DNA from 4 places in the Paenibacillus sp. FSL E2-0151 genome. Region 3 is predicted to be linked to each of the others. Evidence: riboswitches for the same ligand, from Rfam matches in the RefSeq annotation. Region 3 holds a riboswitch; each other region holds the start of a gene.
The links. A riboswitch is a leader RNA that binds a small molecule or an ion and turns the genes downstream of it on or off. The one in region 3 is predicted to bind cyclic di-AMP.

Region 1 (7,363 bases), 2.4 Mb from region 3:
ATGATCTTGAAATTGATTTTCCTTCGGATAATCCGTATGATGTGTTTCGTCCGGATGAATCCACAGATAAGCAGATTCTTCTTCTGGATCGACAGGACAATTTACGTGAGTTGTCAGAAGTATCTGACATTGTCCGTTCCATCAGTGGGCTTCACCGAGGGAAACATCATTTGTATTACCCGCAAAACAAGGTGGATGCGATTATTCACGAATTACCGTCACATATACGCCCCTATTTCTTGTAATCGTGTGGGTATAATCCGATGAAGAATTTCGATATCAAAACACTTTCTAAAAGAGCTATTTTCCATGATACAGTAATCTGCTTTAATGGGGAGTATATGTAGATCGACATAATTTTGTAAATGCAAGCAGGCAGAATGAGCACAATTAGCAATATATAGATCAGAATATCCGTATATCTTCTATATATTGTAGTTGTGAAGAAACAAACGTAATGATGTAATACACAGATTACCCAAAATGTTTTATGTATGAGTCAATGAATTATTGAATTTTACAAATTGGATTTTGAAAAAGAAGATAGTCGTTATTTCGACATGAAGGGAGATACAGACATGATGCTGTTCGACACACATACACATCTGGATGCACCACAATTCGACGAGGACCGCGAGGACATGATTCAGCGTGCTGTGGATGCAGGAGTTGGTCGCATGATCAACATTGGCTTTAACCGGGAGACAATTCCAACCACAATGAAACTCGCTGAAACATATGACTTTATATATGCAGCTGTAGGGTGGCATCCCGTAGATGCGATCACAATGCAGGAGGGCGATTTGGAGTGGATTGCATCTTTATGCAAGCATGAAAAAGTGGTTGCGATCGGTGAGATTGGATTGGATTATCACTGGGATACTTCACCAAAAGAAATACAGCATCGCGTATTACGACAACAAATTGCTTTGGCGCGTGAAGTGAACATGCCAATTGTCATCCATAATCGGGATGCGCATGAGGATATCATAAGAATTTTGCGTGAAGAGAAGGCGGGTGAAGTTGGTGGTGTGATGCACTCGTTCTCGGGTAGCTGGGAAACAGCAAAAAGTTGCCTCGATATGGGCTTCCATCTCTCCTTCGGAGGACCGATCACATTCAAAAATGCAAAGCAACCCAAAGAGGTGCTGGAGAAGGTTCCTATGGACCGGTTTTTCATTGAAACAGATGCTCCATATTTGACACCGCACCCTTATCGTGGGAAGCGAAATGAGACAGCGCATGTACGTCTGGTTGCAGAGGCAGCTGCGGAAATTAAAGGCATTTCGGTGGAGGAAATTGCTGCAATAACAACCAAAAATGCCATGGAACGATTTGGGATTCGTTAAAAAAACGAGCAAATGAGGTGAAAAAGGCAGGTAAGCGGAGGTAATTTGCCCTTTGATCCAAATAAATCAAGAATATTACAATATTTTAACCAAATATTCAGAAAAACGTACTTGATCAACGCTTTACAACATGCATCAAAACAGGATATCATCTTTTCAGTGAATTGTTGTGCGGAAAATTGGACAGATGTTCGGGGGATGAACAAAGGGACACTTTCCGATGAAACAACATTACTTTCATGAATCAGTCTCGCTGAGTCTCCGTTATCGGAGAGCGGGGGAACCAATAGGGCTTAAACATCGGTGTATTTGGCCGATGCGCAACGTTCGCTGACCCAAAAGCAGCGAAGGGAACTGCGAAGCCATATTTGATTTCTTCTTTGGGTCTCGGGGTGAATTCAAGGGCGTCCGCCATGAGCGGGTGACCCAAGATAGGGCGGCTCTCTTTCGCCCGAACCCGACAGCTAACCTCGCAAGCGGAAAAAGAGAGGCAACCTCGTGCATGAATTTCCGATATTCAAAATCATTCGGAAGCCACGGAAGAGTTCCTCTTACACTCTTTCTTTGGCTTTTTTGTTTTTGAATAAAAGAAATATTGTCATCATACGGTAGGTATTCAGGAGGATGACATCATGTTGCGAAGATTGATTCATGGTGCAGAATCGGATTATGTTGGTCCAATCTGTGTTCTGTAGAAAATTTGGTATAGTCACGTCAAAGACATCATGCATTACTTTAGACGGCGAGGCTATGAAGGAGGACGGAGAAGTGGGCACATTCCAACCAGAAGAGACCCATGAGTCACGATCATCCAGTAAGTCTTTCGCGTTGCGGTGGAAGCATGAGAACATGCGTCAAATGGCATTGATCGCGATTTTCTCAATTGCGCTTACAATCATGATCTTGTTAGTCGTTTACGGTCAGGCCGGGAAACAAATTTCGCTGGTTATTGATGGCAAAGCTCAGGTGGTAGAGACTCGTACAGGAATGCTTCAGGAAATGCTGGAGGAGCAGTCGATCACAGTCAGCCCTCACGATAAGGTATCCATGTCCATGAATGGGGCGATTACAGATGGAGACCGAATCGTTATTGAGCGGGCCGTTCCAGTTAACATTACGGCAGACGGAGACACCAAGACTCTGTATACAACCGATTCATCGGTAGAAGATGCAATTCAAAAATCAGGTATTCAAGTTGAAAGTAATGATAAAGTGTATCCGGCGCTTGGAACTGCGATCAAAGCGGAGATGAAGATCCGTGTAGTGCGCGTAACAAAGCGTACAGTGGAAGTAGAGCAACCGATCGCTTACAAAGTCATTAAAACGGCTGACCCTAGCTTATACAAAGGGGATAACCGTGTCGTTGTGAACGGCAAAGAAGGCACAATTGTGCAGCATATCGAAAAGGTATTTCAGGATGGAGAATTGGTCTCCAAAAAAATGGTCCGCAAATCTGTCGCGAATAATCGTGTAGATAAAGTGATCGCTGTCGGCACCAAAGCAAAACCGGTCGTGAAAGAACCTGAGATTCAGACCGTATCGGCTCAAACTTCAACAACCAAAAAGGCTACAACAACGAACTCGAAGAAAACATCTGCCTCGGGCAGCAAAGTGATTACCGTATCCGGGACTTCTTTTAAATACTCCAAAGTACTTAAAAATGTATCCATGACTGCCTACTCTTCTGAAGAGCCTGGCATTGGAACTAAAACAGCTTCCGGTACTCGTGTAACGGAAGGGCGTACCATTGCGGTTGATCCCAAAGTCATTCCAATTGGCTGGTGGGTATATATCGAAGGTCTGGGATTCCGTCGTGCGGAAGATACAGGCGGTGCCATTAAAGGCAACAAAATTGATGTGTATTATGACAGTGTGAAGCATGCCCTGAATTTTGGACGTAAGAAAGGCAAGACGGTCTACGTGATCGGTCCGGTGAAGCCGGAAGCGAACTAAAATCGTTTTACTTTGAAATGGGAATGCTATAAAATAGTTGCATGAATGATTCATGCGGAATATGCGGCGGAGGAGTCTGAATTCAGTCTCCCCCGCCGTTTGGCAGAGAAGAGGATATTCCTCTTCTTTTTGCGTTAGAAAGGAAGAAATGGAACATGATAAAAGAAGTCATTGTGGTGGAAGGCCGTGACGATACGGTAGCTATCCGTCGGGCCGTGGAAGCCGATACCATAGAAACAGGTGGATCAGCAATCAACCAACGCATTCTGAAGCGGATTGCGCTTGCTCAGGAGAGACGGGGAGTCATTGTACTGACAGATCCGGATCATGCTGGCGAACGCATTCGAAAAATTATTGCGAACAAGGTGCCAGGCTGCAAACATGCCTTCATTCCGGAAGCCGATGCAACGCGCAAAGGGGACATTGGGGTGGAGAATGCCTCACCAGAGGCGATCCGTCATGCTCTGGCGCGCGTACATACTTCATACGAAGGTGCTCCGAGCCTGATCGATTGGGAGGACCTGATCGCGGCAGGACTTATTGTGCATCCGCAGGCTGCTGCACGTCGCATGGAGATGGGCAATCTGCTGGGCATCGGTTATTGTAACGGGAAGCAGTTCCACAAACGTCTCAGTGTATTTCAGATTACACGGGAAGAATTCTCTACAGCATTAGCGCAAATTGAACGTGAAGGATTGTGAGCATATGAAGAACATGGAAGAGACGATTGAAATTGCAACGCCCAAGCGTACGAAAGAGATTATTCAAAGACACGGATTCTCATTTAAGAAAAGTCTGGGTCAGAACTTTCTGATCGATCAAAATATACTTAACAAAATCGTTAATGCAGCCGATCTGGACGAGTCCAAGGGCGCACTGGAGATCGGGCCGGGTATTGGAGCCCTCACGGAGCGGCTGGCTCGGGTAGCCGGTCCCGTCACAGCCGTAGAGATTGACCAGCGCTTAATCCCAATCCTGGGAGAAGTGATGCAGCCTTATTCAAATGTACGTGTTCATCATGGGGATGTGTTGAAGCTTGATTTGGCTGAGTTGTTTAATACGGATTTTGCATCCGTGGACAAAGTCAGTGTTGTGGCTAACCTGCCTTATTATGTAACGACTCCAATCATGATGAAACTTCTGGAAGAGAAGCTGCCGGTAGACAGCATTGTTGTCATGATCCAAAAAGAAGTGGCTGAACGCATGGCTGCTGCACCGGGATCAAAAGACTACGGTAGTCTAAGCATCGCAGTTCAGTACTACAGTATGCCGGAACTTGTGTGTATTGTGCCTCCTACGGTCTTCATTCCGCAACCTAATGTGGAATCAGCTGTCATTAAGCTGAAAGTGCGTGAGCAGCCGCCAGTGGAGATTCCGGATGAAGCACACTACTTCGAAGTGGTACAGGCTTCTTTTGCCCAGCGGAGAAAAACAATCTCAAACAACTTGAAGGCACGTTTCTTCACAAAGGAGAACCGGGAACAGGCAGACATTCTGCTGGAGCAGGCAGGTATTCAACCGTCCCGGCGTGGAGAGACATTGAGTCTGCAAGAGTATGCCACACTCAGCACCGTAATGTGGGAAGCTGGGGTACGTGCAGCGCTGTAAAATTTGAATGAACCAAACCGGGTCTTTGCCCATACGATGGGGTAGAGGTGATTACGTTGATGAATATCGGAGACTTGGTCGTTCGGAAGTCATACGGCGGCGATGTGACTTTTCGGGTGGAAGGCCTCCAGTTGGATGCTGCGGTCATTAAAGGGACTGAGTTCCGGCTGATTGCCGATTCCCCGGTGGACGATTTGATACAGGTTCCCTACGAACCACAAAGCGCCAAGACCAGACAGGCGCATATTAAAGCACATCAGACCCTGTCCCGTCTGCAGCAGAATCGTATGGAACAGGCTGAGCGGAATCGTGAAGGTCTGGTACAGGATTGGACTGCCCAGCAGGAACCGGCTTATTTTGAAATGCCTGGAAAGGTGCTTCATCTGGATGGAGATCCGAACTATTTGAAAAAAAGTATGGATCTCTATGAGCAACTTCGTGTGCCCGCAGAGGGACAGTATGTCCATGAATCGGCAATGGCAGATACCTTATACCGCTTATTACCCAAAGTACGTCCGGATATCGTAGTTATTACGGGTCATGATGGGGTGTTAAAGACACGTCAGCCCTATGACTTATATAGTCTTGGTAGCTACAAGAACTCGCAAAATTTTGTATCGGCCATTCAGGTGGCCAGACAATATGAACGCCATCTGGACGCCCTCACTATTGTTGCAGGGGCCTGTCAGTCCCATTTTGAGGCACTGCTGCGCGCTGGAGCAAACTTTGCCAGTTCCCCAGGCAGAATTCTCATTCATGCACTTGATCCGGTCTATGTGGCAGCCAAGGCCTCCTTTACTTCTGTGCGCGATACGGTCAACATGAGTGATGTTCTGCACAATACCATCAGTGGTAGCCAGGGTGTGGGTGGTGTCGAGACACGGGGGAGTTACCGGGTAGGTCTGCCTGGGCTGAATGATTTATCTACGCTAAAAGTGAACCCGTCGGCAGTCTGATGTAGGCCATTTAAAGTCCCAATTTGGGGCTTTTTTTGTTTGCAAAAAAATTCATTGACAACAACTTTTTGATGCTGATATAATAATTAGTTTTGATTTGACAATGACTGTAAAATCCGGTATAATGGACAAGAAAAGAGGTGGTCGTCGACAATGGCTAAAAACACGCTGTTGGATATCAAACGCAATCTCGATGCACATATTGGTCAGAAAATTATGTTGCGGGCTAATGGTGGCCGCCGTAAGACCATTGAGCGTACGGGTGTATTGGAAGAAACGTACCCTTCTGTTTTTATTGTTAAGCTTGATGAGGAGCAAGAAACCTTCAAGCGAGTATCTTATAGTTATGCGGATATACTTACGGAATCGGTGGAAGTCATGGTTTATGACCCGGGCAGCCAGACGCATAGCTCCTATATGGAGACGTAAGTATCGATTTACAGGCGATTCGCCCCACAAGGCGGATCGCTTTTTTGTTTTCTTTAAACACCAATTCTCCCTCTAACGTAACCCATACATACTCAGGAATGAGCGAGGAACGGTCGCGGCATACTATATGGACAGGTGAAGGGACAGTTTCTTAAGCAATGTAGGAAACTGAATATGGCCTGGTGACAAAATGTCCAAAACGTGAACGAACAACGAACTCATCACATTATGAAGGATACTTTGGAGGAGGATGGTTCATGAGTCGCAGAAGAAGAAGTGTCATGTCAGAGGATCTGAAGAATGAGCTCGCGAAAGATCTGGGCTTCTATGATACTGTGCAACAGGAAGGCTGGGGCGGAATTAAAGCCAAGGATGCAGGAAACATGGTAAAACGTGCAATTCAACTTGCTGAACAGGCTGCGCGCAAATCTTAATCCGTTTCAAGCAGACTGAAAAGCGGGGAAATCCGTCAGGAACAACCCCGCTTTTTCCCCTTAGATGCGGAATACAAATGACTTGACAGCCCCATTTTGATATAATATGTTAAGTTGTCTTAGGGAAAAGGTGAGGACGGGTGAACGCCTTGAAAATTTACGAAAAAGCGCCTGCTAAAATTAATTTGATGCTGGACGTTTTACATAAAAGAAGCGATGGATTCCATGAAGTTGAAATGATCATGACCATGGTCGATCTGGCTGATCGGCTGGAAATGTCGGAGCTGCCGCGAGATACTATTTTCATCTCCAGTCAGGCGGGTTATATCCCGCTCGACGAGAAGAATCTGGCTTTTCAGGCAGCCAGACTTATTAAGGAGCGCTATAACGTGCGTACGGGTGTCCATATTCATCTGGATAAAAAGATTCCAGTTGCCGCCGGACTTGCCGGCGGCAGTAGTGATGCAGCAGCAACGCTGCGTGGATTGAACCGTCTATGGCGGTTGAATATACCGGATCACGAACTTCAGGAGCTTGGGGCTGAACTTGGGTCGGATGTTCCATTCTGTATCACAGGAGGGACTGCACTCGCTACAGGCCGTGGTGAGAAGTTAACTCCCATTCCTAATCCGCC
Region 2 (7,363 bases), 2.3 Mb from region 3:
CTTCACCGTGCCTGATCATGTCGTAAGTGTCTATATTGATCCGGAATCCGGCAAGCTGGCAGGCAACGGTTGTGAAGAGAAACGATTGGAAGTTTTTATTGATGGTACTGAACCGACAGAGGTATGCCATGGCACAACGGATGATTCGGATTCTGGAGAAGATGAGAAGACTCGTCAGGTACAGAATCAACAAGGCATACAGGAAGAGAAACATTCTTGGTGGGGAGATTTCAAACGTTGGTGGGTAGAATGACGTAAATGCGCAATGACTTAGTTGCGTCACCTATATCCCCTGGTTATATTGAACAATTGGAAATTCACTTCGGATGAAAACTCATAATTATTCAGATCGATGTATACGATTAAAGCACAAGCAAAAGACCCCCAACCGAAATTTCCGGTTAAGGGGCCTTTTGCTTTTTTTCTTTTAGACTGTGTTGAAAGATCTGCCTTAGGCGAGTGCTTCCTTCAATACATCTGGAGAAGCATTCCACCAGTCTTCATTGTGTGAGATCAGCAGTGTCTTAAGTGCAGCTCGAGCTTCAGGTCCAAGCTCATCCAACATGAAGCGACGCTTCAAGGCATAATCCATGCGATTCACATGTTCCGCCAGCAGTTTCCATCCACGTCTTGCTTCCGTATCAATCCACATCTCACATGCCGTTGCTCCACCATACAGTTGTCCTTCCTCCGTGCGATCGACAGCTACCCATACCAGCCATACCTGGCGTCCGTTGGGTACATCTTCACGATTGGTTGAGAACTTGATATTGCGTTCCACTTTGCTCTTCGCATGCATCGCACCGATATCGATTTTGGCTTCGCCATTATCAATAATGACCGGGGAAAGGTTATTCAGCTCAATGGAGCCTGCACCGAAGCCTTTATGCTTGCTTTTTGCACTAACGATATTCAAGGCAATCTGTTTTTTGCCGTTTTGCTCGTTTTGGTCCATGTTTATAACCTCCAAGGGTTGATACAAATATTTTAACTAATAATTGCCCCATTGCAAACATATACATGCTGTAGATGCTTGTCAACGGGAGGTATTTAACGATGATTCCACGACGCGCCAAGAGCTGGCTCACTGCATCCCTGGCCCTGTGTGTACTTGCCGGAGGGATATGGATCACTCTGGGTTATAATCGCTCAACTCATTCCGAATTGCCAGTACTCGCCCCCGAATCGGGCAAGCCTAAGGCAATAGCCCCAACGCCAGCACCTCCAGAAAGTGTACAGACCCCTACTGCCGAAGTGTACAGCAACCGTGTTGTGGAATATCACATGGATGTAAAACTGGTCGAAGGGAATGTACTGGAAGGGACTCAGACGATTACCTGGACACATCCAGGTAAAAAAACCGTCAGCGAGCTTTACTTTCATATGTATCCCAACGCCTTCTCTTCTGCTGACACCACCTTTATGAAGGAATCCGGTGGAAAGCTTCGTGGTGATGTCATGCCTACCAATGGTTATGGCTCCATGAACATTACCGAAATGAAAACGGAGGACGGGCTCTCTCTGCTGCACCGGATGCAGTATGTGCAACCAGATGACGGAAATATCAAGGACACCACCCTCATTAAAGTACGCTTGCCCAAACCCGTCAAAGGCGGGGAAAGCATCACGCTCCACACCCGATTTGAAGTGAATCTGCCGAAGATTTTTGCCCGGATGGGAACTGCTGATCATTTTGTCATGGCAGGTCAATGGTTTCCCAAATTAAGTGCCTATGAACCTGTGGGCAGACGTGGACGAACAACGGAAGGCTGGAATCTGCACCAGTACCATGGCAATTCAGAGTTTTACGCTGACTTCGGTATATATAGTGTGCGTATTCGGGTGCCTGAAACATACAAAGTGGCTGCTACCGGATTTCCGACGCAGCAAGCCGTGGTGAAGAATGGAGAAAAGGTCTATCAATTCTATGCCGATGATGTGCATGATTTCGCCTGGGCAGCCTCACCCGATTTTGTGTACGCCGAGGAACCCTTCTCTGCACCCAATGTGCCTGGTGTACGAATCAAGTTATATCTGGACCCAGCTCATCAGGATCTGAAAGAACGTTATTTCTACGCCGCGAAGGCCGCTCTAGCCAATTATAGCAAATGGTTTGGCCCATATCCTTATGCTACCTTATCCATCGTAGTTCCACCCAAAGCGGGGAATGGCGCTGGAGGTATGGAATACCCTACGCTAGTTACAGCCTTTGGAGCCGATGACACCACGCCAGGTTATGACCTGGAACGAACCGTAGTCCACGAGATCGGACACCAGTACTTCTACGGCATGGTTGCCAGCAACGAATTCGAGGAAGCCTGGCTGGATGAGGGATTCACCTCTTATGCAGAAGACAAACTGATGGAGCAGGAATACGGATTGATTCCGAATCTGCCGGTACAATCGGGACTGATTACGTCTCCTTCATCCTTAACACAAGAATCCTGGAAGTTCGATTCACAGAATGAGTATGCAGCCAATGTCTATACACGTGGCAAGCTTGTATTGCTTGGTATCGAACATCAAGTCGGTGCCAAAAAGATGGAACGTATTCTCTCTACCTATGTGAAGAAGTACCGTTTCAAACATCCCACTTCATCTGATTTTCAGAAAATTGTGGAACAAGTGACCCGCACTTCCTGGTCTGATTATTTTGATCAATACGTCTATGGTAACGGGATGGCTGACTTTGCTGTAGAGAAGATTCGTATTACGCCCGTACAGAAAGACGGTCAAACATTGTACGAGTCATCCGTGACGATCGCAAAAAAAGGTAGTGATTACAGCGCCGTTCCTGTTCGCATTGCTTTTGAAGACGGGCATATCCTCACCAAGCAATGGAATGGCAAAGAAGAGCGCATCACGTATAAATTAACTCACACATCCCCCGTATCCTGGGCCATGACCGATCCCCTGTACTCGATCGTGCTGGAGAACCGCCATATGAACAATTTTCTGAAATCCGGACTGGATGAGCAGACGAAGTCCCGCTGGAGCATGAGTGTAACCAAACTAATAGAAGCCATATTCGGAGGTCTGTCATGGTGAGGTGGAAACGGTGAAAGCGAAAATACGTGAAGGCTGGTTTCTCGTCCGTCAGCATATGTTCATTGCCGCACTCTTATTTCTTTATCAACTCATTTGGGGATATTTCTTCTATCGAATGGTACAATCGGCGGTCATCCCACTACTCCTTCGCTATCCAGATGCTGATGCCGGTGAGCTGAGTACACTTTTGTTCAAAATGGAAAGTCAACTTAACCTGTCTACCCATCCGGAGGTTCATCGTTATCTATGGATTCTCGGGGGCATGCTGCTGGTTCGCATGTTGATCAGCCCCCTCATTCAGGCAGGACTGCTCTACTCACTTCAGCACTTTAATTCTACAGAAGAGCGCATCCCCTTTGTCCGCGGAATCAAAAATCTGTGGAAACCGATGCTGCTGCTCCACACCATACGTACATTATTGATACTTCTGCCCGCCTACTGGCTCATACCGAAGCTCTACTCGATTCTCATGGACGGATTTCATTCCCTTCAATTACTTTTGCCTGGTATACCTTATGTTGCTGCCTGGATTGTATATGGTTGGATCATCCACCATGTCATACTCTACATGCAGTTCGGTGTTTCGGCACCAGAAGGAGAAGGCGGGGCTCACGGTACCCTCAAAGCACTCTGGATTGCACTGCGTCATCTCATCGCTGTAATCGGCATTGCACTCCTGCTGGGCGGAGTACACCTGCTCGTCTTTGGGGCATTCACTACAGCCTCATGGTTATTAACGGGGCTTACCGGACTTATACTACAACAGACGTATCCACTTGCCAGGTGTCTATTGAGTCTGTGGAAAATATGCAGCCATTTCCGATTATGGCAGTCCAAAATATCCAAAGGTGAGAGCAGATAGTTTAAAAATTGTTACCATCACATGTTAAACTCATGGCCTAATATGTACTTATAAATAGGCAAACCTCAACCTTTCCCCGTCAAAGGTCGAGGTTTTTTTTGCTAAATTTGTTGCTAAACGTTGCCAAAGCCGTACTCCTCTGTTACAATAATCGCAGTGAGTTTTTAGTAACAACTTTGTAATATTTACATTCATATTTGTAACTACTTAAAATTAAATCGTCATTTCTTGATTTCGCAGGTGCATAACTAGCATAGCCAAATTCCTGGCACCTGGGAAGCGGGGGAACCAGTTATGGGTGAATTGATCTTGCTACAGAGGGATCATAGGGGACCTTCAACCGAATCCTTAAGCTAACCTCGCAGGCGTTGGAAGGGGAATATCTCTTGTTCAAGAAGAAATTAACCGCAGCTGTACTTAGCATCACATTCGCTTTATCGCTTGGTGCAGGTAGCGCATTCGCAGATTCAAAGATGGACACAGTAATTGATTCAGCAATGGGAACTACATACAAAAGTGGGGGAACAACGCTTAACGGCTTTGACTGCTCCGGATTTACACGGTATGTATTCGACAAGTTGGGTATTGATTTGGCACGCCAATCCAGTTCCCAATTCGACATGGGCGATTCCGTATCCCGCATGGAGATGAGAGCTGGCGATCTGGTGTTCTTTAATACAACAGGTAAAGGCGTATCCCATGTAGGAATCTTTGTAGGGGATGGAAAGTTCGCACACTCCTCTTCTTCCAAAGGCGTTACGATCAGTGCATTGAGTGAAAACTATTGGGCCAATCGTTATGTTGGCGCAAAACGGATTATGAGCACGGACGCATATGAATCACTGGCCCTTGACTAGGGACAAGCTGAGCAACATGATGCTGTAACCATTAACCATACTGGAACGAAGCAAGAAGCATAACAGAACCGCCCGGTACATTCTCCGCAGGAATGTATCCGGCGGTTTTTTTGTGCTTCAATCCTTATTCATGTTGCAAGTTATACTCGGGTTATATCCTGCGACATCAACAGGTTCATTTTGCGTTCGTTCGTCCGTGCCCTTATGATGTTTTTACCCATCCCGTTATAATATAAACGAAATTACCGGAACTTTTGTTTCATTTTTTTCTTGGGAAGGAAGACTTGCTAAATGAACATCACTTTTGTAGAGTGGACAAAGAGTTCTGTTTCAAGGAAAGGAGCATGCAGGTGTATGAAGGAAACCCCTGTGACGTTTCACGTTGTACCCATGCGAGAAGAACATGCGGAGCTTATCTGCAGTTGGCAGTATGATCCGCCTTACAATATCTACAGCTGGCTCCCATGGGAGCAGATGAAAGCTCTGGAAGTGGAATTCGGAGATGCACAGCTGCGGCAGGAGCAATATGCGATCGTCCTGGATCAGAACGATCGTATATGTGGGTTTACTCAATACTTCCCACTTCAAGGGGTAACCCGAATTGGCCTTGGCATGCATCCAGAGCTGTGTGGTCAGGGTCAAGGGACAGCTTTTGTCACTGCCATTGTACAGGAAGCTATTCGCCGAAATCCCACGAATGAGATTGATCTGGAAGTACTCACTTGGAATGCTCGTGCCATTCAAGTCTATCTGAAGAGTGGATTTGTCACCCAGGATACATACGAACGGCAGACCCCAACCGGCTTGAAGCCCTTTCACTGTATGGTTTATGAAGGGCCTCGCGGTTAGAATCCATTGCAAAACAACCAAATTTGCCCCTTGTTATGTGATTAGTTCAAAAAATTCCCACAAAATGCTATGATGTCAGTACAGGTTCCGTTATAATGATATGGATAGTTTCAGGTTAGATGATCTTTCATTCTGGAGGGGACATAAGGGATGCACAAATGGATCATGAGCGGAGTATTTTTTGCAGCATGCGCTTTAGCTATTGTTTTAATGTTTACGCTTCCAGGGAAAGAAGAAGTGGCTGAAGAAGCCAAGCCAACCATGCCGGAAGTAACATTGGATGCCGGACAAGCTGAAGCACTGGTCAAAGCCAATTGTATCTCCTGTCACGGGGATCAGCTTCAAGGTGGCGTAGGACCTGCTCTGGCCAACATCGGCAGCCAGGATGATCTGGAGAAAATCTATTCTACGATTGTCAAAGGTAAAGGTGGTATGCCTTCCTTCAAGGGCAAACTGCAGGATGAAGAGATTGCAAATATCGCCATGTGGCTGTCAGAGAAGAAATAATCTCTGCACACGCATAACAAAGAGGCGCTTAATCCCCTTTTCGGAGAATAAGAGCCTCTTTGTTATATCAATTATTAAGCCTCTGCGGCATGCTCAGCCAGAAAGGCCTCAACTTCACGTGCGGACGGCATCCCGGACTGGGCGCCGAGCTTCGTCACGGATAACGCGGCCGCACCCATGGCGAAGCCTACGGCCGCGTCCAAAGTCTCACCGCGCGCGAGGGCTACCGCCAGCGCGCCGTTGAAGCAATCGCCAGCGCCGGTCGTATCCACGGCGCTTACGGCGTAGCCGGGCGCACGGCACGCGCCGGCACGCCCTGCTTGTACGCGGCCACCAGGCGCCGCCGCGTACACAGCCCCCTCGGGGCCGAGCGTCGTGACGACAGCGGCCCCGAGGGATGCGGCGAGCTCTGCGACCGCCGCATCCAGGTCTTCCGGCCGGAGATGATCCCGGCCGGTAAGCACGGCAAGCTCACTGCGGTTTGGCGTGACAACGTCGACGCACCGCAGGAGCTCCTGGGGCAGACCCGGCACCGCGGGAGCCGGGTTGAGCACCACCAGTGCGCTGCCTTCAGCCGCCAGTTGGGCGGCGCGGGTAACCGCTGGCAGCGGGATCTCCAGCTGCAGCAGCACCGCTGCGGCTGCAGTCAGGCTTTTTACCGTATCCGCCTCTTCCAGCATCTCAGGTACCACTTGCCCATTCGCACCAGGAATAACGATAATCCGGTTGTCTCCCCGAGAGAGCCAGATGGAAGCCGTCCCTGTAACCGTGTCTTCCAATATGCGAACCTTCGAGGCATCTGCACCACTTTCCGTCAGACTGTGCAGCAGACGTTCGCCAAAACCGTCCGATCCCACCGCACCAATCATCGTAGTCTGTCCACCCAGACGCGCAGCGGCAACAGCCTGGTTGGCCCCTTTGCCACCAGCGAGATAATGCAGCTCCTCACCGCTCACCGTCTCTCCCTCTTCCGGAATTGTGTCTGTCTTCACCACAAGATCCATATTGAGACTGCCTACGACAGCAATAAGAGGTTGTTTCTGATTATAGTCTGACATGTATGGTTCACTCACTTCTGGCCGCGCGATAATAACTGACCCGTTATTCCGACCTCATTTTGTCATAAGCTTCGTTATATTGCCCTGCTTCCTTGATATCTACAGATGTGATACCACCCGCATCCCATGACGTGAGACGCAGCGTAACCGTTGTATAATCAATCGTAATAAAAGGATGATGA
Region 3 (7,363 bases):
ATGGCTTGAATGCCCCGACCGAGAAGCAGATATGTCCCTACAAGTGTGACGATCAGACCTGTCTGATAATGCAAACCCAGATGTTCGACAAAAACGGAGCCTGCTCCGGCAAGCATGACACTGTTCACGCCAATGAGAATGAGAAGGGTCACCCAGGTGATCCATTTGCCCGCCTTATGGCCGAATAAATGTTTGTTCAGATCCTCATAAGAGCGGGACCCGGTATCGTGAGCGATCAGCATCATTTTGGTACCTAACCAGACAAAGAGCATGGTGGATAAGCCTATGGTGATGGTGGCCCATTTGCCATACTGGGTAAAAAACTGCAAAATTTCCTGCCCTGTAGCGAAGCCGGCTCCAACAACCGTTCCAATGTATGTAAATGCGATCTGCAGCACCCGAAATGCCTGTTTCATGTGTTTCCCCTCTCAGGCCCCTGTATAGTTTGGACATGCGGGTACCATGGTACAAGGTATGCTTGACCCACGAAAGTCATGACAATCGATAATGAGCTTTGGCTTGAAATGCGTCCCAAGGACAGCGTCAAGGCAATTTCGCTTGAACTTATAGATAGATATATGATACTTTTACCTCATAGGATAGGCTTGGGAGGTCAAATCATGGAATTATTGAAACAACGAATTTTACAAGAAGGTGTGGTTATCTCGGATCAAGTATTAAAGCTGGATGGTCTGTTGAACCACCAAATTGATCCTGCATTAACGATGGAGATGGGACGTGAGTTCGCTGCCCGTTTTCGTGAAAGTGGAGTAACTCGGGTAATCACGGTAGAATCCTCAGGGATTCCGGTTGCGTTTGCCGCAGCCTATGAACTGGGGGTGCCACTTGTATTCGCCCGTCGCAAAAAAACACTTCTGGCTGATCCTGATGCTTACTGTGAACGTGTACCGTCCTTTACCAAAGGAATTGTAACTGACATTATGGTATCCCGCGAGTTCATTCATGAGAATGACCGCATTTTGTTCATTGATGATATTATTGCCAATGGAGATGCCGCTCGTGGCGTCATCAAAATTATCGAGCGTTCCGGTGCGGAACTCGTCGGATTCGGCGTTGTGGTCGAGAAAAGTTTTCAGGCGGGGGCACGCACGATTCGTGAACAGGGTATTCCGGTGGAAGCCTTGGTACGCATTCGTTCCCTGAATGATGGTACGGTACAATTTGACGATAACGAAATGTGACATTTTAAAGGAATAGGGCCTATTTTTTGAACTATGCCTTTGCATGACCGCCGATTTCATTTATAATGGGGTTATGTTAGGGAGAGGAGGCAACACCATGGGGAACCAACCGGCAACAGAACAATTTTTTAATGATAAGCTGGCGGAATCGAAAGTTCATTTTGAACGTGCCCTGGATTGTAAACATACGGAATTCGATGACCTTTATCCCTATATGATTGAACATCCTCAATTTTTCTGGTACAAACGCTATGTTGCCTGGTCAGAATTACTGACGATTGTAGGCTTGTGCGAAGAGTTGTCCTTCTCTTGGAAAGAACAATTTACACCGCATCAAGTGGAGTACCTTGAAGAACGTGTGATGTCCGCCAAAGTGCTTGATTTTTGGTTCGAGAAGAACGACAGCAAAGAGCACGCGCAGCGGTAACTTTCAGTCGGGACATAATTTCGAATGACATGACAGTCCAATACAGTCACGTGAGACCTAAATGACTTTTCATTTAGGTCTCTTTTTGTAAATAAATTTGAATTATAGGAGCCATGAAGATGATTAGTGATACAGAATTGGACGCCCTGCGTCTGTCAGGTGAGAAAGTTAGAGTCGTACGGGACGAGCTGGAATCGAACGACGTGAAAGGGATTGTGGTTGCCTGGGATGGCGAGCAGGTACTTATCCGTCGTCAGAATCGACGTGTCGTTAAGCTGGACCGAGGTTACAGCTATCAGCTGTTCAGCGAGCCGCGCCAGAGTCCACTTAGTGAGTAACAGCTGATAATTATGGCAGGGCCATGAGCTTTAAATGTTTGGAATTACCATGATTTCTTGGCATAATTGGCTCACTCGGGAGAGAAGATAGGTACAGTGAGGAAGATCTGTAACTATAGCCGAGAGGGTGTGCTACAAGCCATGACATTGATGAATGATAAAGTTCATGCCTACAAGGATCAGATTGGAGCATTAAGCGATGTGCTGCCAGGTGTGGTGAAGTCGTATCATGAGTTTACCGGAGAATGTTTCCAACCTGGTGTGATTGATGCGAAGACAAAACAGCTAATTGCGCTTGGCATTGGATTATTCGCCAACAATGAGGTATGTACCTTCTACCATGTAGAAGAAGCCCGTGCTAAGGGCGCAACAGATCAGGAGATTATGGAGACCGTAGCCGTGGCTGGAGCTGTTGGTGGAGGACATGCCCTGTCTCAGGGTGCGATGCGAGTGCAGAAGGCGCTGCATTAGTAAGCAATGCAACATACATTTTTAAGTGCAAAAAAGGCATCCGGTTAATAACCGATGCCTTTTTGTATGTGAATCACATTTTACCTAACATTTTATCATACATAAACTGTCCAGTTACCCGACGTGCTGTTACATAACGATCATTGAAGTATGGATTCGATAACTTCGTGATGCTTACACCTTTACTGCTGGAGGCATGAGCGAATTGTCCGCCGCCGATATATACACCTGTATGTGAAATGCCTTTGCCTGTTGTATTAAAGAACACCAGATCACCTGTCCGAACATTGCTCTTGGATACGGGAGTACCTGCTTTGGCTTGCTGCTGCGAAGTACGTGGTAATTCAATGCTGTATTTGTTGAAAAGATATCTCATAAAACCAGAACAGTCGAAGCCGGCTACAGTTGTGCCACCCCATTTGTAAGGAATACCTGTCATGTTGTTCACTACGGAGTTGATACTGCTTGCCTCTGTGCTTGTTGCCCCGGATGTAAATAATACAGCTGCTCCAAAAATGGAGATAATCAGTTTTTTCAAAATCAATGTTCTCCCTTCGATGCCTACGGAGTTAGCTAAGGGTTCGGTAGAAGGTTCCCTATATTTCCTATGTATAAGAATAATTCACCCAAATTGGTTCCCCCGTTTTCAAACATGAAACTCGGCAATGAATAATTAAGTTTTTGTAACTATTTGAAACTATATTGCATAAATGCGTAATTGTCAAACCCATTTAAAACCCTTCGTAATACCTCAATGTTAGCGGAATTAAGGTTTTTATATGAAAGAAGGGATCAAGTTTGGGTATCATTCATGACAAAAACGTCATTATTGGTTCGTTTAAGACGAATTTGGATAAATAAATAGGTTTGTCATGAGTTAAAAGAACTATCCCGTTATGTAGAATTAGAGAGATTATATTCATTAAGTTGCATATATTGACAAAAATCGATTTTTTGCATATTATCTGATTATCCAATCCACATATTGGATGAAAATTGATTTTATTATGCGATAAATACAAATAAAGGAGGTTTGGGTCGTATATCATAGGTAAAGTAGAAGTGGAAGATTTATAAAAACGAACATAGGAGAGTGTTACATTTGAAAGCGAAGAAAATAATTACTTTTGTCCTGGCATGTACGATGGTGTTCTCAGTAGTTGGAATGGCAGTTCTCCCTGTAGGGACGGTATCTGCTGCAGATGCGTCGGGTACTACAGCGAGTATTTCTGATATTTTGAAGAACCAGCTGCCGGATGGAGGTTGGAGAAAAGATTATAAACAGACAAGTGGAGAGTGGGCAAAGTCCACGATAGACAACAAGGCTACATACTCAGAAATTAGAAGATTGGCGAAGGAATTTAAAAAGACGAATGATCCGCGTTACTCCACAGCTGCAATCAAAGGAATTAACTTTTTGATCAACATGCAGTATTCAAACGGCGGGTGGCCACAAGTTTACCAAAGCTCCGGATACCACAAGCACATCACTTACAATGATGATGCCATGATTAATGTAATGATCATGCTGGATGAAGTAGCAGCACGCAAAGGTGATTTCTCATTTATCGACAGCACACTTGCTAACCGCAGTAAAAATTCAGTTGCCAAAGGTGTGGAGGCGATTCTGAATACACAGGTCGTTTCAGGTGGTAAGCTGACAGCATGGGGACAACAACATGATTCCAGCTCTCTTAAACCAGCGAGCGCAAGAATCTACGAAGTGCCATCACTGACAGCTGGAGAGAGTGTAACGATTGTTAAATTTCTGAAAACCAGACCTGCTAACGCTAAAATTACCGCATCCATTAAAGGAGCGGAGGCTTGGTTTAACAAAGTGAAAATTACGGGTTACAAGTATGAAAGAGCTAATGGAGATAGTAAAATTATCGCTGATTCCAAAGCTGCACCAATTTGGGCACGCTTCTATGAGATCGGAACGGATAAACCAATCTTTATTGGTCGTGACGGGGTAGTTAAATACAAATTAAGTGATATTGATAAAGAAAGAAGAGGCGGTTATGCATGGTATGGCAACTGGCCTTCCAAGCTGTAATTTGTAGTATGCTTCCGTTTTAATGAACCAAACTATTAACAGCAGTTAAAGGTAAAGCCCGAATCGACATGGACGTCTGATTCGGGCTTTATTGTTATTACTTTCAGTGTTGACATGATAGATTACGCATGATATATTATTTCTTGTCGCCGATATGGATGACGGAGATACAATATGCGGTCGTGGCGGAATTGGCAGACGCGCACGGTTCAGGTCCGTGTGGGCTAACCCCCGTGGAGGTTCGAGTCCTCTCGACCGCATCTAATAAAAAGACTCCTTAAGCTAACGCTTAAGGAGTCTTTTTTTGCATTTTTTGATATAACACTAACTTTAGTGATGAGTATTCAAGAGGTTAGTGCTTAGCTGCACGTACAGCAAATGTCTTCCATCAGCCATACGGAACGTTTATTGTGCTGCGGTAACATTAACGCTGTCAATATTCGGTCCTTCCGATCCGGTGGTAACTACTTTCAATGTATTGGTCCCCGTGTTCATGGGGACCTGTATTGTTTTTTCAACCCAAGTGGACCAGCTTCCCGTAGCCGGAAAGGGCTCGTTGCTAATGACTTTGGTTCCGTTCACAAAAATGTCGAGGTTCCGAGTGCCGCTTTCCAGCGCATAACGAAACTTTACGTTTTTGGTACCTGTTGTCGTGTTATTAATGCCGTTCCATTGAATGGCCGAACCAGTCATCGCATTGAAGTTAACATACCCGGAGCCAGTGTAACCGGGGTAGATTGTTTCAATGGTAGCTTCCGTAAGTGACGTTCCGGTCTCGGCTTCATACGTCGTGCCACTGCCTGTATTCCCGCCGCTATTTCCGCCAGTAACGTTGGCAACAAACGTTGTTACGCTCTGAGGCGGGAGCTGTGCCGTGAAGGCTCCATTGGATACGTTAAGCGAGGTTCCGCTTGCCAGGTTTCGACTGCTGTCCGTAATCCATGAGGACACAGTAGAGGCATTACCATTCTGCAGAACGAATTTTTGGCTTGTGGCTGAAGTTCCACGGTTAATTGCCACGACGACGACTTTGTTATCACCTTTATAGGCTGAGACAAATGTGTTTGTATCCGGATTTTTCGTTGCATCGACTCGCAGGTAGCCTGGACGCACGAATTTAGAGAAATGAGCCATATTATACCCGCGTTTGCTTATGGTACCGTCCTCTTTCATCGGACCATACTGTCTGCGGATGTACCACCACACGTAGGCCTGGAAATCACCTTCTACCATGGCATTGTGCATGTGATAGGAAACGTCTAATGCTTCAGGCCAGCGGTCTGCTGAGTTGTTGTCACTGTTTGGAACATACACTTCAGTCATCCACAGTTCTTTACCGGCTCCTTTTTGCTTAAAGAGAGGGTAGGCAAAATTCGAAATCTGGGTTCCATACGTATGTGCTCCCAGAATGTCCATGTTGGCAAGTGCCTGCGGATCATTCAGGATTGGGTCGGATATGTTTTTTAAGTACTGGAAGGATTCAGGCGCCATGACTTTGGTACCTTGGATGGACCCGGCATTTTCTTTCATGAATCGAAGGATCTCTTGTGGAGTCCACCAAGTCCAGTCATGAGCATAATCCGGTTCGTTTTGTACAGAAATGGCATACAGATCTACGCCGTTATTTTTCATGTAGGTTACAAAGTCGTTCAGATGTTGCGCATATGCGGTATATTTGTCGTATTTCAGACGTTTGGCATTTGTGTCCCCATTGCGGTTGAACGTTTCAACCATGCTGCTTGGAGGATTCCATGGGGATGCAAATACAATAGCACCCTTTTCGATAGCTCGTTTGGCTGTGGCAACTTCACGATACCAGTTATTGGAATCTGGATCAACGTAGATCCTGAGAATGGAGAAGCCTAATTGATTCTGGTCATTACCAAAAGCAGTTTCACGTTGAGCGGGAGTCAGATCACCAATCCAGGCAGGAAGGTTAATGCCCCCAAAGCCCTTGATCAGCTGTTTTTCCGAGGACAAATTAATGTTGGCATCGCTGGCTGCTGACACATTTGTCGGGGTTAACATCAAAGGCAGGGCTGTTAAACAGGCCAAAAGAACATTAATCGTCTTTTTTAGTTTGAATTTCACTACTTTCATCCTCCTCGATAATAGTAAGTTGCATAGAGAAACCGCAACCAGGAATAACAAACAAGAATAGCGGATTGTCTGGCATTTATTTTATGTAAACCCTTTCAAAACCTCCTTCCATAAATCATAGGATAGAAATGAAGCATAGAACCTCTTTCATTTGTTGATTCTACTAAAAAATTCCTAAACTGAAAACCTGACAAATTACAGTATTTTTTCTAATTAATCTCTTTTATAACTGTTCAATGACAGTTCTTGTCTGAATGCTAAGGAGAAAACTGGAATGATGGAGATCTTCACTTGAGATAGAGGTCTTCAATGGCGGGGATATGATTATTAAGGAAGGCTTTGGCTTACATAATCCTCCCTTCATTATCAAACAATGAGATCACAGAAGTTACGGGGAGGGAATCATGATGAAGGTACAGAGAAAGATTTATCGATTCATTGCAGGTATCATGGCATTGTTGATTGTGTTTTACGCAGGCATATCGGCAGGAGGGCCTACAGCGGCAGCTTCAGAGTCCACATCGAATCACAAACGGTTAGCGATTATCATCGATGATGTTGGTAATGACATGAAGGGTACGGCAGAGATCCTGGCGATGCCAGTCAAACTGACGGTAGCGGTTATGCCTTTTTTACCAACAACGAAGAAAGATGCGATGGCTGCACATGAAAAGGGAATGGATGTGATTGTGCACATGCCCATGGAACCCAAGAAAGGACGACCTGAATGGCTGGGCCCGGGTGCAATCACATCCAATCTAACAGATGA
Region 4 (7,363 bases), 1.6 Mb from region 3:
TGTTATCAGAAGCAGCCTTCTCCAATTGAATTTCCTTGTATGTTCCGTTCCAATCGTACTTATCTCCGGTCAGTGCAGTCACGTAGTGCACATCATTACGTTTGGTTCGTACGCGCAGATGTATGGTAGACGAATTATAAGCATAAGCCCATTTGTCACGAGGAACATGATACATGGCTTCGAGCAGCATGACAGCACCTCCTGAATATAGGATAAGTTATGAAAACCAGTCTTTTTGAACACGCACTTATAGTTATAATTAACCAAGTTAGCCAGCAAACGAATCACATTTACTGTAATAAAATGTATTATTTTCATCGTTTTCAAAGGTTTCTTTCACAGCATTTCCAGCTTTGTGCTGAATATACTTACAGCTAATTTAGAAAAAAGGGTGCCCTGAACAGCTTGGAATTCAAGATTGTTCAGGGCACCCCTATATAACATGTTGAAAGTGAATTTTAGCGAATAGCTTGCTCGAACTCCGTGCGGATGGTTTGAAGCAGCTCTGGCTGGCTCAGTACGTCATAGGCTGTTGTTGCAAGTGCCTTGGCTCCCAGAATCATGCCATCCAGCGCACGCTCCTGAAGTGCAAGGTCACGGAAGGCTATGGAGTGCAGTGTATGCACCTCGTCTACAACACGAATGTAGGGATGAATTGCAGGACATTTCAGGGAAACGTTACCTATGTCCATAGAGCCGTGATCATTACCACTCACAATCTCTTCTTGCGGGATCCCAAGTTCCATCAGATTTTGACTAAACGCAGCTGAGAATGCTTCATTGGTAACCATCTCGTCATAGGACGTTTCATAGTTGGATGTCACCAGCTTGCATCCTGTCTGGAGAGCAGAACCTTCAGCGATCTGAATCACACGTTCTGTGAGGATATTCAGTTCTTTGCGAGTTGCTGCCCGTACATAAAATTGCGCAGAAGCATAGTCAGGAATGATGTTTGCTGCCTGACCTCCGTTGTTGATCACACCATGAATCCGAACGCTGCTTTTAACTTGTTGCCGAAATGCATTGATTCCGTTGAACGTTTGAATGACAGCATCAAGTGCATTAATACCTTCGTGCGGACTTGCAGCGGCATGTGAAGATCGGCCATGGAATTCAAATTGCACTGCATCAATAGCCAGTGAGCTGCCTGACTTTTCGTAGGCATAATATGGATGCGCCATGAGAGCGACATCACAGTCATCGAACAAACCTGCTTCAGCCATCGGAACTTTGGCACCACGTGTCTCTTCAGCGGGGGTACCAAACACTTTAATGGTTCCACCTACTTCATCCAGAATAGATTTTAGCCCAACAGCGGCCCCAAGACTCATCATACAGATCAGATGGTGACCACAAGCGTGACCGATCTCCGGCAAGGCGTCATATTCGCACAATAAAGCAATGGTAGGGCCTGGTTTGGCGGCTGAATAGGTTCCGATAAAGGCTGTCTCCAGACCAAGGATTGGAGCCTCTACAGTGAAACCGTGGAAGAGCAGTTCTTCTTTCAAACGGGCAGAAGCGAGATACTCTTCATTTCCCAGTTCGGGGTTGGCACCGATATATGATGAAATGGTTTTAAAACGGGAAGCATATTGATCAATAACCGTTAGAATTTGTGATTTGTTAGCTGTCATTAGTAAACTCCTTATGCAAAAATGAAAATAATTCATTGATTATATCATGTTTGCTTTATTTTTTTCAGAAACAAGTCAAGATTTGTATTGTCAAAATGCATTGCATAATCATGCATTGTACTTTATAATGACTCAGTCATCAACATGAGAAGCATACAAAGTATTGTAAGGGGAGAGAAAAAGGTTGAAATTAATAAGTCGTTACACCATGATGCTGTTGACCTTTGTTATTCTGCTGACGACTGCCGTTCCTGTGGCACTTGCTAGTGGAACTACAGATAATTCAAGCAGTAAAAAGCTGGTGCTCGGTACAAGTGCCGATTTTGCACCATATGAATTCCATAAAGTGATTAATGGCAAAGATGAAATCGTCGGCTTCGATATTGAGATCGCCAAAGAGATTGCCAAAGATCTTGGCGCTGAGCTTGTGATTGAGGATATGGGCTTCGACGGTCTTCTGCCTTCATTGCAGAGCGGGCGTGTTGATCTGGTGATTTCAGGTATGACGCCGACGGATGAGCGGAAGAAAAGTATCGATTTTTCCGACACCTATTATAAGTCAAAACAAGTGATTATGGTTCGCAATGTGGATAAAGACAAATATCCAACCATGGCAGAACTTGAAAATGCGAAGATTGGCGTTCAGAAAGGCTCCATTCAGGAAACGATCGGACAGAGTATTCCAGGAGCGAAGCTTACTGCGCTGGATAAAATCTCGGATATCGTGCTTCAACTGCAAACAAAACGCATTGACGCGGCAATCGTTGAAGATACCGTTGCTGTAGGTTATCTGGACGATATCATTGGACTTGCTGCTGCTGTTCCGGACGAAGAGCAAGCAGAAGCGGCAATCGGGATTCGTAAAGGTAATACCGAGCTGCTAGCTGCAGTAAATGGAACACTGGAGCGACTGAAAAGCGAAGATAAAATCAATCAGATGGTGACGGACGCCAGCCTCTTGATGGCGGATAAAGCGAACAAATCACAAAATATTTTCCAAGTATTCTGGGAGTACAAAAGTTTCTATGCTACAGGTGTAGGATACACACTTCTGTTGTCTGCACTTGGGGTTATCTTCGGGGTAATTATTGGATTGATCATCTGTTTGTTCCGTTTGCATGACGCTGCAATCTTGCGCTGGATCGGTACGGCTTACGTTGAAGTGATCCGTGGCACACCGATGTTGGTACAGTTGATGATTATTTACTATGGTTTTTCCCTGAGCTTTGGCATTAACTTCACTGCACTTCAGGCAGGTATCATTACACTTTCAATCAATAGTGGTGCCTATCTGGCGGAGATTTTCCGTGCAGGTATCCAAGGTGTGGATCGTGGTCAGTTGGAGGCAGCGCGTTCATTAGGTATGGGAAGAGGCGCCGCGATGCGTTATATCATATTGCCACAAGCCTTCAAAGCTGTATTACCAGCGATCGGTAATGAATTCATAACTATCATCAAAGAATCCTCCATTATCTCCGTTATCGGTATGGTGGACATTATGTATCAGGCAAGTGTAGTCAAGAACATTACGTACCAAGGCTTGAGTCCATTTTTGATTGCAGCAGCCATCTACTTTGTAATGACGTTCATTTTGTCCAAGCTGCTGGGACGACTGGAAAGGAAGTTGAGTGCAAGTGATAGACGTTAGACAATTACACAAATCTTATGGAAATAACGATGTGCTTAAGGGCATAAACGTGACGATTGGCAAAGGTGAGGTTGTCGTGGTCATCGGTCCTTCTGGTTCAGGTAAAAGTACGTTCTTGCGTTGTCTGAATCTGCTGGAACAGCCTACCTCAGGAGAGATTGATTTTGAAGGCGTGTCAATCACGGACCCCAAGCATAACATTAACGCAACTCGTGAGAAAATGGGCATGGTGTTCCAGCACTTCAACCTGTTCCCACACAAAACGGTAGAGCAAAACATTACGATTGCTCCAATTAAAGTGAAGAAACAATCCACTCAGGAAGCGGAAAAAATTGCTGCTGATCTGCTTAACACCGTGGGCTTGTACGATAAAAAAGATACATTCCCGAATCAGCTGTCTGGTGGACAGAAGCAGCGGATCGCCATTGCTAGAGCATTGGCCATGCAGCCGCATGTGATGCTGTTTGACGAGCCTACGTCGGCACTGGATCCTGAGATGGTCGGCGAAGTGCTGGATGTCATGAAACGTCTTGCAGAAGGCGGAATGACGATGGTCATCGTAACCCATGAGATGGGTTTCGCACGTGAAGTGGGAGACCGCATCTTGTTCATGGATGGCGGGGTTATTGTGGAAGAGGGAACACCTGATGAGGTGTTTGGAGCACCCAAAAATTCACGTACACGTGATTTTCTTGCGAAAGTACTCTAAACGATGTGATCAAATAGCGTTACTGACTTCGAGTCGGTAACGCTATTTTTTATGGATAATAATGACGTATGGATTCGGAAAAGTAACTATTCTGTTACCAAATGTAAAGGAATCGGGTCAACCAAACTTTCTGAATTAACCAGTATTCTTACAAATGCTTACATGCTAAAAACCATTTGGTAAGAATTACTACAAGTTCAGGTTACAAAATTGTGATATATTGAACTCTGCCGAAACTTCCGGACAGGGAGTGCGGGGGATGTAACGATGCAGATTGTGCAGGGGGAAGATCTACAGCACACTGCTTGGGGTGAATTGGGTACATAACGTTTCAAATGTAACGAAGAACCTATAGGGTGGGCTCCTCATCCGAATCCGACAACTAACTTCGCAGGCACAATGAGGGAGGAAGACCATGATTAACAAGAAACGTATAGCCAAAACAGCAGTAGCATTAATGACAACAGCAATGCTCATTCAAGCCGTTCCGGCTCACGCCGATTCAGTTCATGTGGCCAAAGAAGGGGATACCTTCTACACCTTATCAAAACAATATGGAGTAGCACTCAACACGTTAATTAAAGCAAACAACGACATTTCGGCTTACAACATTTATGGTGGTTTGAAAATTACGATTCCCGGTAAGGCAAACAATGTAGCAGACGCTGCGGCAACGGAGAGCAAGACCCAAGCGAAGACTGTTACTACAGCAAGCTTGGACGTCAACGCAGATAATAAAGTTGTTCAAGCCTGGGGTAAAACATTCGATTACAGCAAAGCTGTGAACGTAAAAGCAACGGCATACTCTGCAGATCCGTCTGAAAATGGAGGCTGGGGTGCAGTCGATTATTTCGGAAATGACCTTGAACTGGGTACGATTGCAGTTGATCCAAGTGTAATTCCACTTGGAACCAAAGTACTGGTAACTGGTCACAGCCATCCAGGATTGCCAAAACAGGCTTTTGTAGCCACAGCGCGGGATGTGGGCGGTGCAATCAAGGGTCACCGGATTGATATCTTTATCCCGGGTAGCAAACAGTCTGTAAGCTCATTTGGTTTTCAGGATATCGAGCTGTACATTCTGAAGTAGAGAGAAAATAACATTTAAAATGAATTCAAACAGGGTGTCTGCCAGTCGCTAATTCGCGATTGAACAGCACCCTTTTAATATTCTCATTATTTGTTATCACGGTCATCCTAATCTTTGGCCTTGGGCAATCCCAGCATTTCGTCCAAGGTGACCAGTTCATATCCCCGATTACGTAGTTCCTCAATAATTTCAGGCAAAGCCTCAATCGTGCCGTTCAGGTTTGACCCTACACCGCCTCCAGCATGTTGCAGAACGATGGAGCCAGGTTTCACGGCAGAGAGGATGTTATCTTTCACCTGTTCCTTTGAAAGGCCTTTCCAGTCCAGGGAGTCTACGTTCCAGTTCACAATGCTATAATGTTGTTTGGCAGCCCATCTCAGCTGTTCTTCATTAATGTCTCCATAAGGTGGCCGAATCATCTTGGGCGTATATCCCGCCAAACGTTGAATAATATCCCCGGTATGTAAAATTTGTTTGCGAAAGGCATTCATCGACAGCTTACTGAATTCAGGATGATTGTAGCTGTGATTACCAACCATATGCCCTTCCTTAACGATGCGTTTCACTAGATCCGGATGTTTCTCAGCACGACTACCCACGATGAAGAATGTAGCTCTGACATTGTATTTCTTCAATACATCCAGCACTTGTGGAGTAAACCGTGGATCAGGTACATCATCAAAAGTCAGTGCAACCTTCTTGGTTGAAGGACCATTGGTTTTGAACGTATCGGCATATTTTTGACGTAATTGTCCCAATGTCAGTTGTTCTTCTTCCGCAGAATCCGAACCTGATACGGATTCACCTGGCGGGCTTGAAACATCCCGCGATGAAACTGGAGCATGAGATCCCCCGAGAAAAATAACGATAACCATCAGCATAATGAGGCGTACGCGCATAATATCGGCCTCCTTTTTCAAAATGACGTTCTCCTTGGTATACCCGGGGGCTCCATAAAATATGCGCAGTGTGAGAAGTTTCATTGTGGATTTAGCTCATGACAGCCATAATTCCTCCATATATAACATATAGAAAAGGATAGGTGGATGGGTATGAGTACATCTGATTTGAAATCCATACGTTTACAGGTGATTGAAGCAGGAGAAGATAAGGTTTTTCTCGTTACCGGAGGAAAGGCGCATATTGGCGCCGTAGCCACGTTCTATGTGGATCATGAGCGCGTAAGCGGGACGACGGTACATATTCCCGGGCATAAAGAACAAGAGCTGTGTGAGCGGCTTGCCCGAAAGGCAGCCTTGCAACTGAAAGTAACCGTTACGGTGATCATGGGTATCCATTTTGATTCCATCACGCGGATGCAGATCGACGAAATCGTGCAGACTGCAGAGAGGTTGATGGAGGATCATCTGAACAAAGATAAACGATCTTCCTGACATAAGAGCCATCGAATGTTTTGATTTTATTTGCTAAAATTGAAACGAGTTGTAGATTGTTACGTATGTATGTTTATATACGATGTAATATCGACTAGGAGGAATAACATAATGTCCATTTTCAAACGTTTGCGTGATCTAACCATGTCTAACATCAACGCCATTATTGACAAGGCGGAAGATCCAATCAAGATGACGGACCAATATATCCGTGACATGCAAGAGGATCTGGAAGATGCGGAGAAAGCAGTAGCTCAACAGATCGCCATTGAGAAGAAATTCAAGCAGTTGTTCGAAGAGCAGGAAGCTCTTGTGAAGAAACGTGAAGAGCAGGCGCATACGGCGGCACGTGCTCAGAATCTAGATTTGGCTCGACGTGCTCTGGAAGAGAAAAAGGTTGCTGAAGAGAAGATGGCTGAGTACAAAACCAGCTATGACCAAAACAAGGCTTCTGCAGATAACCTGCGTGGCAAGCTCGACGAGATGCGTAAGCAACTGACTCAAATGAAGAACAAACGCGAAACACTGGTAGCGCGTTACAATGCAGCAAAAGCCCAAACGGAAATCAACAAAGCGTTGAATGGGTTTGGCTCTGATACCGCAAGTGCTGGTATGAAGCGTATGGAAGAGAAGATGATGCAGATGGAAGCACAGGCAGAAGCAAGCAACGAAATGTCTTCCAAAGGAAAATCTTTGGATGAAGAGTTCGAGAAGTTGGGTAAAGATCAGGCTGTTGAAGACGAACTCGCAGCATTGATGAAACAGTACGATAATAAGAACTAATACCTTGGTTGTCAGCAAGGTTAACCAGCGGAGGAGAAGAGTATTTCTCCTTCGCTTTTAAATGCGGTTCATGTTGATATGTGGGGGCTGTGTAAATGGATTTGA

Region 1: it holds a riboswitch for cyclic di-AMP, as region 3 does, so the genes downstream of both, MHI55_RS00150 (ubiquitin-like domain-containing protein) here and MHI55_RS11210 (C40 family peptidase) in region 3, are expected to answer to the same signal.
Region 2: it holds a riboswitch for cyclic di-AMP, as region 3 does, so the genes downstream of both, MHI55_RS00535 (C40 family peptidase) here and MHI55_RS11210 (C40 family peptidase) in region 3, are expected to answer to the same signal.
Region 4: it holds a riboswitch for cyclic di-AMP, as region 3 does, so the genes downstream of both, MHI55_RS18115 (3D domain-containing protein) here and MHI55_RS11210 (C40 family peptidase) in region 3, are expected to answer to the same signal.

Annotation. Positions count from the first base shown of each region.
Region 1 covers NZ_CP150308.1:31,354-38,716, forward strand. The annotation lists gene MHI55_RS00140 (HD domain-containing protein) at 1-245, shown strand, start outside; gene MHI55_RS00145 (TatD family hydrolase) at 579-1,349, shown strand; cyclic di-AMP (ydaO/yuaA leader) riboswitch at 1,591-1,844, shown strand; gene MHI55_RS00150 (ubiquitin-like domain-containing protein) at 2,118-3,302, shown strand; gene rnmV (ribonuclease M5) at 3,458-4,003, shown strand; gene rsmA (16S rRNA (adenine(1518)-N(6)/adenine(1519)-N(6))-dimethyltransferase RsmA) at 4,008-4,910, shown strand; gene yabG (sporulation peptidase YabG) at 4,970-5,866, shown strand; gene MHI55_RS00170 (Veg family protein) at 6,020-6,295, shown strand; gene MHI55_RS00175 (small, acid-soluble spore protein, alpha/beta type) at 6,553-6,729, shown strand; gene ispE (4-(cytidine 5'-diphospho)-2-C-methyl-D-erythritol kinase) at 6,879-7,363, shown strand, end outside.
Region 2 covers NZ_CP150308.1:107,035-114,397, reverse strand. The annotation lists gene MHI55_RS00555 (PBP1A family penicillin-binding protein) at 1-253, shown strand, start outside; gene MHI55_RS00550 (YwhD family protein) at 452-955, opposite strand; gene MHI55_RS00545 (M1 family metallopeptidase) at 1,057-3,048, shown strand; gene MHI55_RS00540 (hypothetical protein) at 3,059-3,910, shown strand; cyclic di-AMP (ydaO/yuaA leader) riboswitch at 4,156-4,293, shown strand; gene MHI55_RS00535 (C40 family peptidase) at 4,333-4,767, shown strand; gene MHI55_RS00530 (GNAT family protein) at 5,122-5,616, shown strand; gene MHI55_RS00525 (cytochrome c) at 5,767-6,123, shown strand; gene rbsK (ribokinase) at 6,198-7,181, opposite strand; gene MHI55_RS00515 (4a-hydroxytetrahydrobiopterin dehydratase) at 7,225-7,363, opposite strand, start outside.
Region 3 covers NZ_CP150308.1:2,407,153-2,414,515, forward strand. The annotation lists gene MHI55_RS11185 (hypothetical protein) at 1-416, opposite strand, end outside; gene MHI55_RS11190 (xanthine phosphoribosyltransferase) at 621-1,202, shown strand; gene MHI55_RS11195 (hypothetical protein) at 1,300-1,629, shown strand; gene MHI55_RS11200 (hypothetical protein) at 1,749-1,967, shown strand; gene MHI55_RS11205 (carboxymuconolactone decarboxylase family protein) at 2,109-2,438, shown strand; gene MHI55_RS11210 (C40 family peptidase) at 2,512-2,976, opposite strand; cyclic di-AMP (ydaO/yuaA leader) riboswitch at 2,982-3,113, opposite strand; gene pelA (pectate lyase) at 3,532-4,494, shown strand; tRNA gene MHI55_RS11220 (tRNA-Leu) at 4,671-4,754, shown strand; gene MHI55_RS11225 (carbohydrate-binding protein) at 4,900-6,585, opposite strand; gene MHI55_RS11230 (divergent polysaccharide deacetylase family protein) at 6,999-7,363, shown strand, end outside.
Region 4 covers NZ_CP150308.1:4,008,756-4,016,118, reverse strand. The annotation lists gene MHI55_RS18135 (alpha-glycosidase) at 1-190, opposite strand, end outside; gene MHI55_RS18130 (M20 family metallopeptidase) at 459-1,634, opposite strand; gene MHI55_RS18125 (ABC transporter permease subunit) at 1,819-3,282, shown strand; gene MHI55_RS18120 (amino acid ABC transporter ATP-binding protein) at 3,269-3,991, shown strand; cyclic di-AMP (ydaO/yuaA leader) riboswitch at 4,210-4,404, shown strand; gene MHI55_RS18115 (3D domain-containing protein) at 4,407-5,081, shown strand; gene MHI55_RS18110 (polysaccharide deacetylase family protein) at 5,189-5,980, opposite strand; gene MHI55_RS18105 (hypothetical protein) at 6,134-6,475, shown strand; gene MHI55_RS18100 (PspA/IM30 family protein) at 6,587-7,258, shown strand; gene MHI55_RS18095 (DUF350 domain-containing protein) at 7,354-7,363, shown strand, end outside.